Regions from separate parts of the Micromonospora xinjiangensis genome, predicted to be linked through region 1. Evidence: riboswitches for the same ligand, from Rfam matches in the RefSeq annotation. Region 1 holds a riboswitch; the other holds the start of a gene.
What was found. Region 1 has a riboswitch for thiamine pyrophosphate ahead of thiE (thiamine phosphate synthase). Riboswitches for the same ligand answer to the same signal wherever they lie in the genome.

Region 1 (7,713 bases):
TACGCCAGCACGGTGAACCCGTCGGCGGCCAGCTCCTCGGCGGCGCGCAGCAGCTCCACGCCGTCCGGGAGCAGGGTTCGCTCGTCGCCGATCACCTCCAGTTTGATCCAGTCGGTGTCGAACGCGTCCCGGGCCAGCCGGGCGACCTTGACGGCCTCGACGGCCGTGTAGCAGCCCGCCGTGTTGGGCAGCAGCCGTACGCCGCACCGGTCCAACAGGTCCAGCAGCCCGCCGCCCATACCGGGCGCGGTGTCCACCCGGCGCAGGGCCAGCGTGACCAGCTCGGTGCCGGACGCGCGGATGGCCTCCTCCAGCACGCGCAGGTTGGCCGCGCCGCCGGTGCCGAGGATGAGCCGCGAGGCGAGGGTGACCCCGCCGAGCTGGAAGCCCATGTCGCTCACCCGCCCTGGGCGGCGCTGAGCACCTCGACCCGGTCACCGTCGCGCAGCACCGTCGCCGGCCACCCGGTCCGTGGCACGACCTCACCGTTGACCGCGACCGCCACCCCGCGCTGCTGCGGGGTGACCTCGCGGACCAGGTCGGCCACCGTCGCACCGCCGGGCAGCGTCCGCCCGGCGCCGTTCACCGTCAGTTCCACGGGTTCCCCTCCTCCGTCTCGTCACGTCCACCGCCGCCACCGGCCGCGGTGCCGGCCCGCGCCGACCCGCCCGACACGGTCCCCACCGGCCCGCCCGGCACCGGCCCGGACGGCCCGCTTGACACGGACTCCGCCGAACCGGTCGGCCCGGAACCCGCCGGCCCGCCCGGTGCCGGCCCGGCCGAGCCGACCGGCGCGGAGCGTGCCGACACCGGGCCGGCCGACCGCGAGGCGGGCCGGTCGGTGAACCGGTCCGGCATGAACGGGGTGAGCAGCGGATCGGGCGGCCCTCCGGTCACCAGGTCGGCGACGAGATCGGCGGTGAGCGGGGTGAGCACGATGCCGTGCCGGTGGTGCCCGGTGGCCACCAGCACGTCGGGCCGGCCGGGCAGCGGGCCGATGATCGGGCCGTTGTCGGGTGTGCCGGGCCGCAGGCCGGCGGCCGTCTCGACGAGGTCGTACTCGGCCAGCTCCGGCACCAGGTCCACGGCGGCGCGGAGCAGCCGCAGCACCGCCCCGGCGGAGACGTCGGTGTCGCGGCGCTCCTCGACGGTGGCGCCGACCACGACCTCGCCGCCGTCCCGGGGCACCAGGTAGACCGGCTCGCCGTCGGCGTACCCCCGGATCACGTGCCGGAAGCACGGCGCGGCGCCGCCGGGCGCGCGCAGCCGGAGCACCTGCCCCTTCACGGGTCGGACCGGAAGCCCGGTGAGGGCGGCCGCACCGCAGCCGGCCGCCACCACCGTGACCGTGGCGTCCACATCGGCCAGGCGTGCGACGGGTGCGGGCACGAGCACCGCGCCGGCCCGCTCGGCGGCGGTGCGCAGCGCGGGGAGCAGCAGCCGCGGGTCGACCTGGTGATCGGTGGCCGCCAGCGCGCCGCCGCGCACCCGCGGGGCCAGCGCCGGCTCCCGGTCGCGCAGCTCGGAGGCGCGCAGCGGGGTCACCGGCAGCCCGAGATCACTCTGGTAGGCCCAGAGCCGCCGCGCCTCGGCGAGGTCGTCGGCGGTCAGCCCGACCAGGAGGGTGCCGTCGGTGCGGTAGCCGAGGGGCACGCCGGCCGCCTCGGCCAGGTCGGCGGCGAACGCCGGCCAGCGGGCGGCCGACTCCAGCAGCAGCCCGGTGAGTTCCCGCTCGCCGAAGTACGCCTCGGCGACCGGGGCGAGCATGCCGGCGGCGACCGCCGACGCCCCCGAGCCCGGGGCGGGGTCGTGCACGGTCACCCGCAGTCCACGGGCGGCGCAGCGCCAGGCGACGGCGAGGCCGATCGGCCCCGCACCCACCACCGCCACGTCCGCCCGGGCCACGTCGTCGTCAGGGGTCGACGTGGACCGGGCGCTCAGCACGTCAGCGCCGCGATCAGCTCGGTGGTGGCGCGGGCCGGATCGGCGGCGCCGGAGACGGCCCCGACCACGGCCACCCCGTACGCCCCGGCCGCGCGCAACGCCGGCACGCTCGCCGCGGTCACGCCGCCGATGGCGATCACGGGGACGGGGACCGCCTCGGCGACGGCCCGGACGCCCGCCGCGCCGATCGGCGGTGGCAGGCCCTCCTTGGTGGCCGTGGGATGACAGGGACCGACGCCCAGGTAGCCGGCGCCGGCGGCGACCGCGTCGGCGCCGGTGACCGGTTCGCGGGCGGTGGCGCCGAGCACGGCCATCGGGCCGAGCACCCGGCGGGCGGCGGCGACGGGCAGGTCGTCCGCGCCGACGTGCCCGCCGGCGGCACCGACCGCCAGCGCCACGTGCAGGCGGTCGTTGACCAGGCAGGTCGCCCCGTACGGGGCGCAGAGCGCGATCACCCGCTGGGCCAGGTCGTACGCCTCGCGGTCGGTGGCGGAGTCCTCGACCCGGACCTGCACGACCAGCTCCTCGCGGGCCGCCGTCAGAGCGGCCCGGACGACGGTGAGCGGATCACGCCCGGGTCGGGTGTCGGTGATGAGATGCAGTCGCCCCAGGGACGGCATGGCAACACTCCTCCCTGCGCCGGCATTACCCGGATCAGGTTCGACGGTCGGGGGCTACCAGCCCCCCTCTCAGCCCGGTGCACCGGGCTCCCGTGGGTCACGTGCCCGGTCACCGTACGACAGACCCGGTGGCCCTGCCAAGGTGAGCCGGGCGACAACCTCACCCGATGAGATCGGGCGGGCACTTCATGTGGTCCTGTTCGGATTGTCGCCCCGTGTTGCGAAACCGTTACCATCCGGCATCTTGCCGGACACGCATCAACCCGGATTAATTTGTTCAGCGATTCGACATAAATCATGGTGCGGACACCCTGGCCCGGTGCCCGCGCCGAGTCCACCCGGGACGGTCTTCGGCGAGCCGACCCCCGCGATCCCCTGTCCACCGCGACATAGGAGGCGGAGTGTCCCGCACTCGTCGTGCCCGAATACCGCTCACCGCGACCCTGCTCTCCCTCGCCGTCACCGCCACGGCCCTGCTCGGCGCACCGGCCGCGCAGGCGGCCCCGGCCGCCGCACCGGCCACCGCACGAGCCGCCGCGGCGACGGCCCTCACGCCGGCCACCGCGACCGCGCCCACGCCGGTGACGCAGGCCCTGCCCCAGGCGGCGCCCGCCGCCGACGAGCCCTTCTCGGTCCTGGTCTTCTCCAAGACGGCCGGGTTCCGCCACGACTCCATCCCCACCGGCATCGCCGCCATCCAGCAGCTCGGCGCGCAGCACGGGTTCACGGTGGACACCACCGAGGACGGCGGGGCCTTCACCGACGCGAACCTGGCGAGGTACCAGGCGGTCATCTGGCTCTCCACCACCGGCGACGTGCTCGACGGCGACCAGCAGGCGGCGTTCGAGCGCTACATCCAGGCCGGCGGCGGCTACGTGGGCGTCCACGCCGCGTCGGACACCGAGTACAGCTGGTCCTGGTACGGCGACCTGGTCGGCGCGTACTTCGCCAGCCACCCGGCCAACCAGCAGGCGACGGTCAAGGTCGAGGACCACGCCCACCCGTCGACCGCCGAGCTGCCGGCGCGGTGGTCGCGGTTCGACGAGTGGTACAACTACCAGACCAACCCGCGTCCCGACGTGCACGTGCTGGCCAGCCTCGACGAGACCAGCTACTCGCCGGGCGCGGGCGCGATGGGCGCCGATCACCCGATCGCCTGGTGCCAGGACTTCGACGGCGGCCGTTCCTGGTACACGGGCGGCGGCCACACCCGCGAGTCGTACGCGGAGCCGGAGTTCCTCACCCACCTGCTGGGTGGCATCCGGACCGCGGCCGGCGTGGCGGGCGCGGACTGCGGCGCCTCGCTGACCGCCAGCTTCGAGAAGGTCACGCTCGACAGCAACACGAGCAACCCGATGGAGCTGGACGTCGCCCCCGACGGGCGGGTCTTCTACGTCGAGCGCGACGGGCGGGTGCAGATCGTGAAGCCGGACACCGGCAACACGGTCACCGCCGTCGACCTGGACGTCTTCACCGGCAACGAGGACGGCCTCATCGGCATCCGGCTCGACCCGGACTTCGCCACGAACAACTGGGTCTACCTCTACTACGCCCCGAACGACGGCATCGCCCGCAACCTGCTGTCCCGGTTCACCGTGACCGGCGACACCATCGACCCGGCCAGCGAGAAGCAGGTCCTGCGGGTCGACACGCAGCGCAACACGTGCTGCCACGCGGGCGGGAGCATGGTCTTCGACTCGGCCGGCAACCTCTACCTGGCCACCGGGGACAACACCAACCCGTTCGAGTCGAACGCGTTCACCCCGATCGACGAGCGGCCGGGGCGCGCGGACTTCGACGCCCAGCGCACCTCCGGCAACACCAACGACCTGCGTGGCAAGGTCATCCGGATCCACCCGGAGGACGACGGGACCTACACGGTGCCGAGCGGCAACCTCTTCCCGCCCGGCACGGAGAAGACCCGGCCGGAGATCTACGCGATGGGCTTCCGCAACCCGTTCCGGATCGGCATCGACCCGGCCACGGACACGCTCTACGTCGCCGACTACGGCCCCGACGCCAGCGCCGCCAACCCGGACCGGGGGCCCGAGGGCACGGTGGAGTGGAACATCGTGGGCGCCCCCGGCAACTACGGCTGGCCGTACTGCACCGGGGCGAACTACGCCTACAACGACTACCAGTTCCCGTCCGGCCCGAGCGGCGCGAAGTTCAACTGCGCGGCGCCGGTGAACGACTCCCCCAACAACACCGGCCTCACCCAGCTGCCGCCGGCGATCCCGGCCACCGTCGACTACGACTACAGCGGCAACCCGCGCTTCCCCGAGATCGGGGGCGGTGGCGCGCCGATGGGCGGCCCGGTCTACCGGTACGACGCCGACCTGGACTCCGACCGGAAGTGGCCGGCCTACTACGACGGCAAGGCGCTCTTCGGCGAGTGGAACCAGTCGAAGATGTACACGATGCAGGTGACCGACGACGGCAAGTCGCTGGTCGACATCAACCAGATCCTCACCGGGATGACGATGCTCCGGCCGATGGACTTCGAGTTCGGTCCGGACGGCGCGCTCTACCTCATCGAGTGGGGCAGCGGCTTCGGCGGCAACAACGACAACTCCGGTGTCTACCGGATCGACTACATCGCCGGCGACCGGGCGCCGATCGCGGTGGCGAGCGGCGAGCCGACCTCCGGCCCGGCGCCGCTGACCGTGGCGTTCTCCAGCGCCGGTTCCCGTGACCCGGACGGCGGAACGCTCACGTACGCGTGGGCGTTCGGCGACGGGCAGACCTCCACCGAGGCGAACCCGACGCACACGTACGCCGAGGCCGGGACGTACACCGCGCAGCTCACCGTCACCAACCCGAAGGGGCGGACGGCGGTGGCGAACGTGCCGGTCACCGTGGGCAACACCGCCCCGACCGTGAAGATCGAGTTCCCGCCGGACGGCGGCTTCTTCGACTGGGGCGACCAGGTCCGCTACACGGTGAAGGTCACCGACCCCGAGGACGGTGAGATCGACTGCGACCGGGTCCAGCTCCAGGTGCTGCTCGGTCACGACGAGCACGCCCACCCGCTGGAGCAGCACACCGGCTGCACCGGGGTGGTCCAGACGTCGCTCGCCTCCGGGCACGGCGCCGAGGCGAACGTCTTCGCCGTCTTCGAGGCGACGTACACGGACCTCGGCGGCGCCGCGGGCGCCGGGCCGCTCACCGGCCGGGCCATCGAGCAGCTCCAGCCGAAGCGCAAGCAGGCCGAGTACTTCACGGCCACCGGTCGCGCGCCGGGCAGCACCGGCGGCGGGGACCCGGGCGTGCAGCGGGAGACCACCGGTGACACCGCCGGCGGCGGCCAGAACATCGGGTTCATCGAGGACGGCGACTGGTGGTCGCTCTCCCCGGCGGACCTCACCAACATCACGTCGATCCGCTTCCGGGCGGCGTCGGCGACCACCGGCGGCCGGATCGACGTCCGGGCCGGCGCGGTCGACGGCCCGCTCGTCGCCCAGGCCACCGTGCCCGGCACCGGGGCCTGGCAGACGTACACGGACGTGACCGCGCCGGTCACCGGCCCGGCCACGGGCACGCTCTACTTCATCGCGAAGGACCCGGGTGGCGGCGCGGGCTCGCTGCTCAACGTCAACTGGATGGACTTCGTCGGTCGGGGCGTCACCGAGAACGCGCCGCCGGTGGTCACCGCCACCGCCACCCCGACCACCGGCACCGCGCCGCTGACCGTCGCCTTCGACGGCACGGCCACCGACGCGGAGGGGGACACGCCGCTGGCGTACGCCTGGGACTTCGGTGACGGGGGCTCGGCGACCACCCTGGACGCCAGCCACACCTACACCGGCCCGGGCACCTTCACCGCCACCCTGACGGTCACCGACAGCCGGGGCGCCCGGTCGTACACGACCGTGCCGGTGCGGGTCGAGGCGCCCAACACGTCCTGCTTCGGGGCCCGCTCGGACGACTTCGGCGGCACCAGCCTCGACCGGGAGCGCTGGGCCAGCGTCGTCCGCGAGAACCAGCTCCTCACGGTCTCCGGGGGCGCGCTGCGACTGCCCACCGCGGTGGGTGACCTCTACGGCGGCCGTAACGACGCCACCAACCTGGTGCTCCAGCCGGCGCCGGCCGGCGCGTGGCAGGCGACCACCCGGGTCACCCTCCCCGTGACGGCCAACTACCAGCAGGCCGGCCTGCTGGTGTACGGCGACGACGAGAACTACGCCAAGCTGGACCTGCTCTACTCGGGCAGCCGGCGGGTGGAGTTCATCCGGGAGACCGCCGGCACGCCCCGCAACGAGGCCGCCGACAGCATCGCCGCCCCGGCCGGCGACACCCTGTACCTGCGGCTCACCAGCGACGGGACGAACCTGACGGCGGCCGTCTCGGCCGACGGGCAGTCCTTCACCCCGGTCGGCCGGGCCGCCGCGCTCGCCGGCATCAGCAACCCGCGCATCGGGCTCTTCGCACTCAACGGCGGCACCGACGCGCCGGTGGTGGAGGCGGCGTTCGACTGGTTCCAGGTCTCGCCGGACGAGCCGGCCGGGCCGGTCGACCCGTCGGACGAGTTCAGCGGTGACGCGCTGGACAAGTGCCGGTGGGACGCGATCCTGCGGGAGAACGCGACGGGCTACCGGGTGACCGGCGGCGCGCTGCGGATCGACGTGCCGAACGGCGACATCTACGGCTCCGGCAACACCGGGCCGGCGAACTTCATCCTCCAGACCGCGCCGTCCGGCGACTGGACGCTGGAGACGAAGGTCGACGGCAGCCAGCTGAACGAGCAGTACCAGCAGGCCGGCCTCATCGTGCACGCCGACGACGACAACTACCTGAAGTTCGACTACATCGTGGACAACCAGCCCGGGCAGCCGGTGACGCGGCGGATCGAGTTCCGCAGCGAGATCGGCGGGGCCGTGCAGAACCCGCAACCGGAGGCGGGGAACCTCACCGGGTCGGTGTGGTACCTGCGGCTGGCCCGCACCGGTGACACGTTCACCGCGTCGTACTCGGCGGACGGGACGACCTGGACGGCGTTGACGGCGCTGACCAACAGCGCGGTCGGGGCCACCCCGAAGGTGGGTCTGTTCACCCTCGGCGCCAACCAGACCGCCTCGAAGACCGCCGCGTTCGACTACTTCCGGCTCACCACGGCGGTGGCCGACGGGACGGCGCCGGTGACCACGGC
Region 2 (7,713 bases), on a different contig from region 1:
GCTGTTCGCCAGCCCGGTTCCCGTCCAGCCGTGACCGGTCGGTTCCGGCGCCGGACACCCGGCGTCGCCGAGACCTCGGCCGGTTCGCGGGAGAGGAGGCCCGGATGCCTGCCAAGCGCGATGCGAAGAAGTCCCGCACGACCCGTCCCACCCGGAAGATCGAGGATGCGATTCCGACCGACCTCGGTCGGTTGTCCGCCGTGCCGCGGCTGCCGCTCGGTGCGCCGTCTCCGGGCGACCACCCGGTCGTGCCGGCCCTGCCGGACGGCGGGGCGGCGTTCCGGTCGGTTCCGCCGAAAGCCGGTCCGCCGGCCGCGAAGGGGCGCTCCGGCGGCGGCCGGAGCAGCCAGACCGCGGGTCAGCCCCGCCGGTACGCCTTCCGCCGCAGCTGACCGCCGGGTGAGCGCGGGCGCGGTCCGCCATCCGGCTCGGACCGCGCCCGGTGCTCAGTGGTCGGCGCAGCAGGGCGTCGGGTCGGGCACCTCGAACGGGGCGAGGCCCCCGCCGTGGTGCGGCATGGCCACCAGCACCAGCTCACCGTCGCGCCACTCGGGGCGGACGAAGTCGCGGGTGTCCAGCGGCACCTCGGGTCCGGCCTCCGCCGAGCCGAGCACCACCACGCGCGCGATCGCGCTCGCGGCGAGCAGCTCGCCGACGGTGAGCGTCCCGACCAGCCGGTCCACGCCCGGATAGCGCACGGCCCGGCCGGACCGGCGGGCCTCGTGTGCGGCCGCCGCCCGGGCCGCGGCCTCGCGCAGCTCCGGTGGGGTGGTGGGCAGGTCGGCCAACCGCCCGGTGGCCGCCGGCACCCCCAGGCTGAGCGCCACGTGCGGGTACGGCGCGGCGACCAGGTGGGTGCAGGCCACCAGATCCGGCAGGCCGAGCGGCACGACGTGCGCGGCCAGCCAGTGCTCCGCCTCCCGGACGGTCCGGTGGCCCAGGCTGAGGCCGAGGATCACTGCGGCAGGACCCAGATGGGGTTGGCGTAGAACCACAGGTCCTCCCACGGGTCCGCGGCGCCGGTGACGTCCAGCGCCGGGCCGAACGGGTCGACCGCCGCGCCCATGAGGCCGGGCTGGCTGCGCTTGCCGTCGGTGCCCCGGATGCGCAGGTAGAACGGCTCGTCCACCCGGCCGAAGGCGTGGGTGAACGAGACCCGGCCGGTGCCCTTGGCCACCTCGAAGGACTTCACCACCCTCGTGTTCGGGGCGGTGAAGGCGTCCCTGTCGGCGACCGGACCGGTCACCCGGCCGGCGATCACGTCGACCCGCGCGAGGACGGGCACGAACTGCGACCAGTTCGGGATGTCGGCCAGGTCGATGTCGATCGTCACCTCCACGCGCGTGCCGCGCTTGACCCGCAGCACGCCACCGAGCGGCGTACCGGAGTTGCGGCGGCGGTCGCCGGCCACCCGGGCGCGGACGTCGAGCGCCTTGATCAGCCCACCGTGGTCCACCCAGACCCGGCCAGCCCGCAGACCGTCCATGACGGCGCGGTAGCTGAACGCGCTCGCACCCACGTGCGTACGGCTGTACTGGCCCGGCCAGTAGTCGCCGGCCGTGGTGAGCAGCGGCCCGTACACCGGGTCGTCGTGCCTGCCGTTGCGGTCGAAGTCGCCGTCGGGCCCCCGCTGGGCGGTGTCCAGGTAGTTGACGTGCGAGTCGGAGTTGGCGCTGATCCACCACGCCCGGCCCTCGGCGAGGAGGCTGTCCCAGAGGCCGCCGACGGTGGAGGTCATCCAGTCGAAGCCGCCCCAGGTGCGGTAGCTCTCCAGCGGGTAGCCGGGGAACGACGCGGCGGACGGGTTGTTGTCGTAGTAGCCGCGGTTGCGCCCGCCGCCCGGCAGGCCGGCGGCCTGGTGACCGGGGGCGCCCTCCATGCCGATCGCCACGGTCGGGTCGGCGTCCCGCCAGGCGCGGATCTCGTGCGGCGAGTCGATGCCGCGGCGGGCCGGGTGGTTCGCGAGGAAGAGCGCGCCCTCGACCCGGCGCCGGCGCACCGCCTCGCCGAGGAACTTGATGCCGGCGATGGCGAGCGCCTCGTTGGCCGGGGTGGAGTCGCCCGCGTTCCTGACGCTGCCGTCGAAGGCGTTCTCGAACTCCTTGAGGACGGCGACCTCGTTGCGTCCCGGGTGGACGAAGACGGTGGCGTGCTCGGCGGCGGGGATGTTCCACTCCAGGCCCTGGTAGATCAGCAGGTCCTTGAGCTGGCCGCGGGCGGCGACGATGTCCGGGTTCACCTTCTCCACGCCGATCTTGGCGTGCGCGGCGCTGCCGTGGTCGGTCACGACCATCCAGTCCAGCCCGTACGCCCGGGCGTGGCGAGCCTGGTCGACCACCCGGTACATCGCGTCCGAGCTGTACTGGGTGTGGATGTGGTGGTCACCGGCCAGCCACTGGAACTCGCCGGTGCGGCCGTGGTCGCCGCCGGGCCCGTGGTCGTGGTCCCCCGCGAAGGCCGGGGTGCCGCTGGCCAGCACGGTGGTGGCCGCGCCGGCGCCCAGCAGGCCGGCGCTGCGCAGGAAGCCGCGCCGGCTGAGGTCGGCGGGCGCGAGTTCCGCGTCCGGGACGCCGAGGTCCAGCGCCGGGGGTACGTCGCCGCCGGCTGCCGAGTCGTGATCGTGATGGTGCGCGTGGCCGTGGCCCATGTGCTGCTCCAGTCTGATCAGGAGAGTTGTCCGCCGGACAATCTCGTCCCGCCAGGGGAACAGCGCGTGTCCCGCGCGAGGCGCACATGCGAACATGCGCCTCCGAGCATGTCTGCGTCGCGGGCCGCGCCGACTCAACCGACCAGGGGGCGGAAGGTGCCGAGGAGCACGCTCACGGTCAGCGCGGCGGCGGCCAGGGCCACCGCGCCCGCCACCAGGAGGGTGTCGCCGGTGGTGAACCGTTGCCGGCGGGCGACCGTACGCGCAGTGCCGGAGTCGAAGCCCCGCGCGTCCATGGCGACCGCGAGCCGGGTGCCCCGGCGGATCGCGCCCACCAGCAGGGCGAACGCGGTCGAGACGAAGAGCCGGAGCTTCGCCACCGGGTTGCGCCCGGCGTCGACGCCGCGTGCCCGGCGGGCCATGCTCAGTGCCTGCCACTCCTGCCCGAGCAGCGGCACCAGCCGGAACGCCGCCAGCGCGCCGATCGCGAACCGGGCGGGCGCCTTCGCGTTCTGGATCAGCGCGTCGGCCAGGTCGGTCGGGTCGGTGGTGGCGAACACGATCACGCCGGGCAGCGCCACCGCGAACATCCGCAGCACGAGGCCGAGCGCGGTGAGCAGCACGCCCGAGGTGACCACGACCGGGCCGGCCTCGACCAGCACCCGCCCGGAGCGCTCGGCCGCGAAGAGCACGAGGGTGACGACGATGCCGAGGGCGCTCGCCAGCAACGGCCAGGCCCGGCGGGCCAGCACCCGGTAGCGCACACCGAAGAGCGGCAGCAGGGCCAACTCGACGGCGATGGCGATCGCCGGTGCCACCGGGTCGAGCGTGGCGACCAGGACGAACGAGAAGAGCAGCGCGGCGGCCAGCTTCGCCACCGGGTTGCGCCGGGCCAGGGGCGCTCCCGGCACCGCGACCGGTTCGAGGCTGATCACGGCTGCTCCCCGGGGTTGGCCGGCGGTGCGGCGTCCTCGGGGCCCCGCCGTGGTCGTGCCAGGGTGACCTGCCGGTCGGCCAGCGCGGCGACGAACTCCGCGTCGTGGGTGACGGTGACCACGCCGTGCCCGGCGTCGCGCAGGCCGGCGAAGAGGTCCACCAGCTCCAGCCACGTGCGCCGGTCCTGGCCGAACGTGGGCTCGTCGCAGACCAGCAGCCGGGGGGCGGTGGCCAGGGCGGTCGCGACACTGAGCCGCCGCGCCTCGCCGCCGGAGAGGGTGTACGGGTTGGCGGCGGCGAGCGTGGTCAGCCGCAGCCGGTCGAGCAGGTCGGCCACGGTGGAGCGCACCTCCGCCTCGGGGCGGCCGGTCCGGCGTGGTCCGAGGGCCAGCTCGTCGAAGACGGTGGTGGTGACGAACTGGTGCTCGGGGTCCTGGAAGACCGAGCCGATCCGGGTGGCCAGGGCCGGGGCGCGCCAACGGTGCGGTGCGGTGCGGGCGTCCCGGCCGGCCAGGTCCGGGCTCGCCGTCACCCGGCCGGTGCCGGGCCTGAGCAGCCCGCCGAGCAGCAGGGCCAGGGTGGACTTCCCGGCCCCGTTCGGGCCGAGCACGGCGAGCGCCTCGCCGGCGCGTACGTTCAGGTCGGTGGCGGCCAGGCGGGGCGGGAGGCCGAGCCGGTCGGCGGTGAGCAACAGGGGACCGGGGGCGGTGGCGGCGCGGCGCGGCGCCACCGTGCGGCCCGGCACCCACACCCCCTCGGCGGCGAGCGCGTCGCCGTGCGTCTCGAAGACCCCCGCGGGGCTGCCGTCGGCGCGGACGCCGCCACCGGGCTCCAGCACGACCACCCGGTCGACCAGCGGCAACGCCTCGGCCACCCGGTGCTCGACGAGGATGAGCGTGGTGTCGGCGTCCAGCGCGGCGGCGACGGCCGAGCGGACCAGCGCGGCGCCGGCCGGGTCCAGGTTGGCGGTCGGCTCGTCGAGCAGCAGCAGGCCCGGCCGCAGGGCGAGCGCCCCGGCCAGGGCGAGCCGCTGCTGCTCGCCGCCGGAGAGCGCGGCGGTGGGCCGGTCGCGGTGGTACGGGAAGCCGACCCGGCGCAGCGCCTCGTCGACCCGGGACCAGATCTCGTCGCCCGGCACGCCCCGGTTCTCCAGCCCGAACGCGACGTCGTCGCCGCAGCGGGCCATCACCAGTTGGCTCTCCGGGTCCTGGAAGACGACGCCGACCCGCTCCCGCCCCTTGCGGGGGTCGAGTCCGTCGATCTCGACGGTGCCCTCCTGCTCCCCGGAGTCCTCCGGCAGCAGCCCGGCGAGCGCGGCCAGCAGAGTGCTCTTGCCGGCGCCGGAGGGGCCGAGCAGCAGCACCCGCTCGCCGCTCTCGATCCGCAGGTCCACGCCGCGTACCGCCCAGCGCTTGCGCCCGGCGTGCCGCCACCCGAACCCCCGCAACGTCACCGCGCTCATGACACACCTCCTCCCGGCCTGGGCCGCATGATCAAGAGGTTTGCGTCAGGGTCGCGGCCCTCGTTGACGCAAACCTCCTGATCAACGGGGGCGGAGGGTCAGATGGCGGTGCGTTGGCGGCCGGCGGGGAAGCGGTCCAGGACGCCGGTGTTCGCCAGGGCACGGGTCAGCGCCCAGCCACCGACGCCGGCCACCACCGTGGCGCTCACCACGGTCAGCAGCGCGTACGGGATCCGGTAGCTGGTCAGGTCCGTCTCGACGTTCCAGTAGACGAAGTCGAAGATCGCCGCGCTGATGCCGGTGAGCGCCCCGGCCAGCAGGGCCGCCGGCAGCCGGAACGAGCGGTAGCGGAACGCCGCGAAGGCCAGCTCGGCGCCCACGCCCTGCATCAGGCCCTGGACGATCGTGATGCTCGCCCACTGGCTGCCCAGCAGGGCGGAGAGGATCGCGGCCACCGTCTCGCAGTAGAGGGCGGCGCCGGGCTTGCGGATGACCAGGCCACCCAGCACGGCCGGGACGAGCCACACCCCGTAGATCAGCGTCTGCGCCGGCGGGAAGAAGGCGAAGGCGGCGTCCGTGGCACTCCAGACCAGGTTCCAGGCCCAGAAGATGACGCCGAAGGCGACGGCGATCACGGACGCGACGACGATGTCGATCGTCCGCCAACGGTTGCTGTCGGTGGTTGCCATGTGATCACTCCCAGTTCGACCAGAGGAACCAGGAGAAGACGCACGCCGCGCCCGGTGTCACCGGACGGCGGCGCGGCTGGAGGTCGACCGAACTCCCTGCGCTGGCATTACCCAGATCAGGTTCGAGGGTCTGCGGGCGTGCCCGCACTCTCAGCGCTGTGCGCTCCCCTGTCGGATGTGAAGTTGGTACGCATGACGCTAGCACCGCCGGCGGGGACAGGCGATGCCGCCCGACCTGGGTAGGCTGCCGATCATGCGCATCGACGCCCGGGGTCTGGAGTTCGCGGTACGCGCCGGCGGCCCGGCGGGCGGTGCGCCCGCACTGTTGCTGCACGGTTTCCCGCAGCACGGCGGGGAGTGGGACGAGGTGACGCCGGTCCTGCACGCGGCCGGGCTGCGCACGTACGCGCCGGACCAGCGCGGCTACTCGCCCGGTGCCCGACCGACCGAGGTCGGGGCCTACCGGCTGCCGGAGCTGGTGGCCGACGCGGTGGCGCTGCTCGACGCGCTGGACGTGGAGGCGGCACACCTCGTCGGCCACGACTGGGGTGCGGTGGTCGCCTGGGCGGTGGCCGCGGCCCACCCCCGTCGGGTCCGTACGCTCACCGCGGTCTCGGTGCCGCACCCGGCCGCCATGGCGCACGCGCTCGCGCACGACCCGCGGCAGAAGCTGCGCTCGTCGTACATGGCCCTGTTCCGCCAGCCGGGCAAGGCCGAGACGGTGCTGCTCGCGATGCGCGCGGTGGCGCTGCGCCGGCTGCTCTCCGGGGTGGGCGACGCCACCCGGGTGGCGTCGTACGCGGAGCCGATGCGGGAGCCGGGCGCCCTGACCGGGGCGCTGAACTGGTACCGGGCGATGTCGGGCGCCGACCTGCGCGCGGTCGGGCCGGTGAGCGTGCCCACCACCTTCGTCTGGAGCGACCGGGACAGCGCGATCGGGCGCGCCGCCGCCGAGGCGTGCGCCGGGCACGTCACTGGCGACTACCGCTTCGTGGAGCTGGCCGGTGTGAGCCACTGGATCCCGGACGAGGCGCCGGGGGCGCTGGCCGAGGCGATCCTGGCCCGGGTCGGTGGGACGGCCTGAGCGGCGGGGGACAGGCGGCCGGCCGCGCACGGGTCGGCCGGACGACGAGCACGGGACGGAGGAGCGAATGACGCTGAGCGCCGAGAGCTACCTGACGGTGGTGACCGAGACGATGAACCGGGTGGCCACGAGCCAGCGCGCGGCGGTGACCCGCGCCGCCGACCTGATCGCCGAGGCGGTACGCGCCGACGGGGTGGTGCACGCCTTCGGCACCGGCCACTCCGAGGCGCTGGCGATGGAGATCGCCGGCCGGGCCGGCGGGCTGGTTCCCACCAACCGGATCGCCCTTCGCGACCTGGTGCTGGTCGGCGGCGCGCCGGCCGACGTGCTCGGTCCGAAGCTCGAACGCGAGCCCGAGGTGGCGCACCGTCTCTACGAGCTGGCCCCGGTCCGCCCGCAGGACGTCTTCGTGCTCGCCTCCAACTCCGGTGTGAACGGCGCGATGGTGGAGTTCGCGTCGATCGTGAAGAAGCACGGGCACGCCCTGATCGCCATCACCTCGGCCCAGCACTCCGGCCAGATGACGTCCCGGCACCCGTCCGGGCGCAAGCTCGCCGACTTCGCCGACGTGGTGCTCGACAACGGCGCCCCGTACGGTGACGCCACGCTGCCGCTGCCGGGCGGCGGCGCCGTCGGCGCGGTCTCCTCGATCACGGCGGCCCTGCTCGCGCAGCAGATCACCGTCGAGGTGGTGGCCCGACTGCTCGCCGCGGGGGAGCGGCCCCCGGTCTACCTCTCGGCGAACATCGCGGGCGGCGACGAGCACAACAACGCGCTCGAGGCCCGGTACGCCGGGCGCATCCGTCGCGGCGCCTGACCGCGGGCGCCCGACCCCGTCGTGAGTCGGTTTCACGCGACGGGTGATCGGGCATTGGCGTTGCTGCCGGCGGCCGGG

Region 2: it holds a riboswitch for thiamine pyrophosphate, as region 1 does, so the genes downstream of both, SM573_RS29225 (ECF transporter S component) here and thiE (thiamine phosphate synthase) in region 1, are expected to answer to the same signal.

The regions. Positions count from the first base shown of each region.
Region 1 covers NZ_JAXCFO010000002.1:523,590-531,302, reverse strand. Annotated here, with positions in the region: gene SM573_RS09370 (thiazole synthase) at 1-392, opposite strand, end outside; gene thiS (sulfur carrier protein ThiS) at 398-598, opposite strand; gene thiO (glycine oxidase ThiO) at 589-1,941, opposite strand; gene thiE (thiamine phosphate synthase) at 1,938-2,564, opposite strand; TPP riboswitch at 2,559-2,667, opposite strand; gene SM573_RS09350 (ThuA domain-containing protein) at 2,966-7,713, shown strand, end outside.
Region 2 covers NZ_JAXCFO010000013.1:11,239-18,951, reverse strand. Annotated here, with positions in the region: gene SM573_RS29250 (hypothetical protein) at 105-392, shown strand; gene SM573_RS29245 (hypothetical protein) at 447-959, opposite strand; gene SM573_RS29240 (PHP domain-containing protein) at 956-2,647, opposite strand; gene SM573_RS29235 (energy-coupling factor transporter transmembrane component T family protein) at 2,782-3,582, opposite strand; gene SM573_RS29230 (ABC transporter ATP-binding protein) at 3,579-5,045, opposite strand; gene SM573_RS29225 (ECF transporter S component) at 5,144-5,734, opposite strand; TPP riboswitch at 5,810-5,914, opposite strand; gene SM573_RS29220 (alpha/beta fold hydrolase) at 5,988-6,818, shown strand; gene SM573_RS29215 (sugar isomerase domain-containing protein) at 6,886-7,635, shown strand.